DNA from 2 places in the Rhodospirillum rubrum ATCC 11170 genome. Region 2 is predicted to be linked to the other one. Evidence: predicted binding sites of a transcription regulator. Region 2 holds the regulator's gene; the other holds the start of a gene.
The links. The regulator LexA, encoded in region 2, represses DNA repair genes until DNA is damaged. The targets are predictions, from matches to a motif close to ATGTTCTANTTTGGTTC.

Region 1 (2,463 bases), 1.1 Mb from region 2:
GCCCCCGACTTCTCGATGATATTGGCCTTCACCCCCAGGTCGAGCATCTCGCCTAGCTTGGAGATGCCCTCGCCATACATGATGTCGAATTCGACCACCTTGAACGGCGGGGCGACCTTGTTCTTGACCACCTTGACCCGCGTCTGGTTGCCGACGACCTCCTCCTTGTCCTTCACCGCGCCGATGCGGCGGATGTCGAGACGGACCGAGGCGTAGAACTTCAGCGCATTGCCGCCGGTGGTGGTTTCGGGGTTGCCGAACATCACGCCGATCTTCATGCGGATCTGGTTGATGAAGATAATCAAGGTGTTGGAGCGCGAGACCGTGCCGGTCAGCTTGCGCAGGGCTTGGCTCATCAACCGCGCCTGCAGGCCGACATGGGAATCGCCCATATCGCCTTCCAGTTCGGCCTTGGGCACCAGCGCCGCCACCGAGTCAATCACCAGCACATCGATGGCGCCCGACCGCACCAGGGTATCGGCGATTTCCAGGGCCTGTTCGCCGGTGTCGGGCTGGGACACCAGCAGGTCATCAAGGCTGACGCCAAGCTTGCGGGCATAGAGCGGATCGAAGGCGTGCTCGGCGTCGACGAAGGCGCATTGACCGCCCTTCTTCTGCGCCTCGGCCACCACATGCAGGGCGAGCGTGGTCTTGCCCGAGCTTTCGGGCCCGTAGATCTCGACGATGCGCCCGCGCGGCAGACCGCCGATGCCCAGGGCGATATCCAGGCCCAGGGATCCGGTGCTGATCGACTCGATGTCGACGACACTGCCGCGCTGGCCGAGTTTCATGATCGAGCCCTTGCCAAAGGCGCGCTCGATCTGGCCCACAGCCGCTTCCAAAGCCTTTTGCTTGTCCATCGTATCCTTATCCACCAGACGCAAGACGCTCTGCGACATTTCGGGCCTCCGTTATCCCATGGCCGCGCCCGCACGCGCAACCATGCTCAAACGTACTCTTTTTGTTCTCGCATTCAAGGGGCAAAATAGAACAGAACAAGATCACCGTTCACGCCAGAACCTCGCGGACCTTTTCGGCCAGGGCTTTCAGGCTGAACGGCTTGGGCAGGAAGTGGGTATCGGGCTGGTTGACGATATCGCCGCGAATGACATCCTCGGAATAGCCCGAAATCAGGATGATCTTCAGATCGGGCCGCGCCTCGCGCACCCGGCCGGCCAGGGTGGCCCCATCCATGCCCGGCATCACCATATCGGTGATCAGCAGGTCGATCTCGGCACCGTCCTCGAGCACATCCAGCGCGCCTTCGCCCGAGCGGGCTTCGAGCACCGTATAGCCCTTGTTGCGCAGGGCCCGCGATCCGAACACCCGCACGGCGTCCTCGTCCTCGACCAGCAAGATGGTCTCCTTGCCCGTCAGGTCGCGGGCCTCGCCCCCTTCCTCGCCGCCCCCGCCCGGCGCGCCGTCGCCCGGCCCCACTCCGCCCTCGGCCCCGCCGGCGCCCGCTCCGGCGACCTCGACGGGCGGCTCGTGGCGCGGCAGATAGATGGTGAAGGTCGCCCCCTCGCCCAGGGTCGATTCGACGAAGATGAAGCCCTCGGTCTGGCGGACGATGCCGTAAACGGTTGACAGCCCAAGCCCGGTCCCCGCTCCCGCCGTTCCTTCCGATTTGGTGGTGAAGAACGGCTCGAACAGCCGACCAAGGTTCTCGCGGGTGATGCCGGTGCCGGTATCGACGACATCAATGACCACGTAATCCCCGGGCGGCACCGCCTCGGTCCCCTGGTTCATCTCGGTCTCGACCGCCTCGCGCCGGGTCGAGATGGTCAGTTGCCCGCCGCCGGGCATGGCGTCGCGGGCATTGACCGCCAGATTGATGATGACCTGATCGAACTGGCCGGGATCGACGCGGATATGGACGGGTTCGCGGCCGTGGGCGAGCTTCAGGACCACCCTCTCGCCAAGCAGGCGGCGCAGCAGATGCGACAGCTCCGACAGCGCGTCGGTCACATTGAGCAAGCGCGGCCGCAAGGGCTGGCGGCGCGAGAAGGCGAGAAGCTGGCGCACCAGATTGGCGGCGCGATTGGCGTTTTGCTTGATCTGCATGATATCGGCGAAACTGGGATCGCCGATGCCGTGGCGTTGCAACAGCAAATCGGAAAAGCCGATCATCGCCGTCAGCAGATTGTTGAAATCATGGGCGACGCCCCCGGCGAGCTGGCCCATCGCCTGCATCTTCTGGGCCTGGGCGAACTGCTGCTCCAGGTTCTTTTGCTCGGTGGTGTCGATCAGATGGGCGACCGCGCCATCGGGCGGATCGCCGGGGCGGCCGCTCAGGCTGGTCATCGGCGACAAGAACACGCCGACGGCCACCTCGCGTTCGCCGCGCACCAGGCGGATATCGGCCTGGGCGGTGCCGCCGCCCACCACCTTGTCGACCAGCGCCCGCAGGTCCTCGCGGTCGTTGCGCGCCGCCAGATCGGCCAGCGGCCGGTCAAAGACATC
Region 2 (2,463 bases):
TTTCCAAGGGCACGCCGATTTCCTGATCGCCGCCCGCGCCGCCGTTCCCCTGCCGGTGCTGCGCAAGGATTTCATGGTCGATCCCTGGCAGGTGGTCGAGGCCCGGGCGATGGGGGCCGATTGCATCCTGGTCATCCTGGCCGCCCTTGACGACGGCGCCGCCGCCGAGATCGAAGCCTGCGCCCATGACTGGGGCATGGACGTGCTGGCCGAGGTCCATAACGAAGAGGAATGCGCCCGCGCCCTGACCTGCCTGACCACGCCGCTGCTCGGCGTCAACAACCGTAATCTGAAAACCCTGGTCACCGATCTGGCGGTGACCGAGCGTCTGGCCAAGATGGTGCCCGCCGACCGGGTGCTGGTCGCCGAAAGCGGTCTGCGCACCCGCAAGGACCTCGACCGCATGACCGCCGTCGGCGCCCGCCGCTTCCTGATCGGCGAACATTTCATGCGCCAACCCGATGTCGGCGACGCCGTGCGCGCCCTGATCGGCTGATCCCGGAAAGGGCGCGGCCCGGGAAGGCCGCCCCCCTCCTCTCCCCCCGTGTCTCTTTGCCGCCACACCCCCTGCGCCACCGACAAACCGTCCAGGGGTTCACCTTGACCTGAACGGGGAACCAAAGTAGAACTTCCAGGCGGTATTCACGTTTGGTTCTTCTTGTCGCCCGCTCAGAGGGTGGGCGCGCAGAGGTTGAGGGGCCGGGCAAAAGGCTGGGAGTCGCTCTGGCATGCTCACGCGCAAGCAGTACCTGCTGTTGTCGTTCATCGACCAGCGTTTGAAGCTTTCGGGCGTTTCCCCCTCGTTCGACGAGATGAAGGACGCCCTGGGGCTCAAGTCCAAATCGGGCATTCACCGCCTGATCAAAGGGCTGGAGGAACGGGGCTTTCTCAAGCGCCTTCCCCATCGGGCCCGCGCCCTGGAAGTGCTGCGCCTGCCCTGCAATCTGACCTTCGACGGCGACGGCGAAGCCCTTGACGACGGGCAGCCCGCGCCGCTGTTCGGCGGCCCTCTGCCGGAAACCGGATTCTCGCCCCAGGTCATCCGCGGCAATTTCACCCCGACCCTGCCGTCGACCCAAGTACCGCAGGTGCTGTTCACCGAGTCGATCAGCCTGCCGCTTTTGGGCAAGATCGCCGCCGGCACGCCGATCGCCGCCCTGATCGATCCGACGTCGAGCATCGATGTGCCGGCCAGCATGGTGCGCGGCGGCGAGCATTTCGCCCTGCGCATCGAAGGGGACTCGATGATCGAAGCGGGCATCCTCAGTGGTGATCTGGCGGTGGTGCGGCGCTGCGACGAAGCCGAAAACGGCACGGTCATCGTCGCCCTGGTCGATAACGAGGAAGCCACCCTGAAGCGCCTGCGCCGCAAGGGGGCCTCGATCGCCCTGGAACCGGCCAACCGCGCCTTCAAAACCCAGATCTACGGCCCCGACCGCGTGCGCATCCAGGGTCGGCTGGTCGGGCTGATCCGCAGCTATTAGGGCAAATCCGTCTTCGCAAAAAAAAGATCCCCGCCGCTCGGCGCCGGGGATCTTTTGGCGATCAGGCCTTGGCGAACAATAACCGTTCGGCCGTGCGTTCGGGAACGACGCGCAAAACCTTATCAAGCGCCCAGATCACGATCAGGGTGAAGACGACGCGGGCCAGCAAGATGCCCGTCAGATCGGCGCCCAGCGCCATGATGAACAAGGTATCCTCGATCAGGCTGTGGGTCAGGCTGAGCAGGCAGATCGACAAGAACAGGTCGCGCCGGGGAATGGTGCCGGCCTTGGCCTCGCGAATGATCAAAGCCCCGCCATAGGACAGCCCAAGCAGCACGCCGACCATGGTCAGGGGCATTGCCCGCCCGCCGATGCCGACGGTACCCAAAACCGGGGCGAGCAGCGCCGTCAAGCGGGCGGTGATCCCCAGCTTGTCCATAAGGCGCAGCAGCACGACCAGCGACACGACGATGATCATGATGACGCCCAGGGTATGGAGCGAATCGGTGATCCATCCCGCCCAATTGCCGCGCTCGGTGGCGGACGATCCGCTTGACACCATCGAGACCGGCGCCGGGCCCTGCAGCCAGTCGCCGGCCCGATAAACGCCATTGAGGATCGCCCCCAGGCACAGGGCGCCGCCCAGGCGCAGCAGGGTGGAAAAGAGGAAACCGGTGCCGGCGCGTTGGGCGATGCGCTGCTCAAGGGGAATGGCATGGGCGATCAGGATCATCACGCCCAAAATGGTGACCTGGGCGCCGCTCAGATGAAGGTCGGGCATCAGCGCCAGCAAGACCGCCGCCCCGCCGTACATATTGACCAGCAAGGCCGTCACCCAGACCAAGCCGGTTGCCGCAGGCAGGCCGACCAGGGCCATCACCGGTTCGAAAGCCCGGGCGAGAATGGGCAAAAGCCCAAGCTCCACAACCGCTTTCACGCCGATCATCACCGGGATCATCACCTTGGCCAGGGTCCAGAA

Region 1: a site for LexA is predicted at 951-967, ahead of recA (recombinase RecA). Genes of this name have one in related genera too.

Annotation. Positions count from the first base shown of each region.
Region 1 covers NC_007643.1:3,252,357-3,254,819, forward strand. The annotation lists gene recA (recombinase RecA) at 1-899, opposite strand, end outside; gene RRU_RS14555 (hybrid sensor histidine kinase/response regulator) at 1,009-2,463, opposite strand, start outside.
Region 2 covers NC_007643.1:2,199,063-2,201,525, forward strand. The annotation lists gene trpC (indole-3-glycerol phosphate synthase TrpC) at 1-496, shown strand, start outside; gene lexA (transcriptional repressor LexA) at 729-1,484, shown strand; gene RRU_RS09850 (nucleoside recognition protein) at 1,546-2,463, opposite strand, start outside.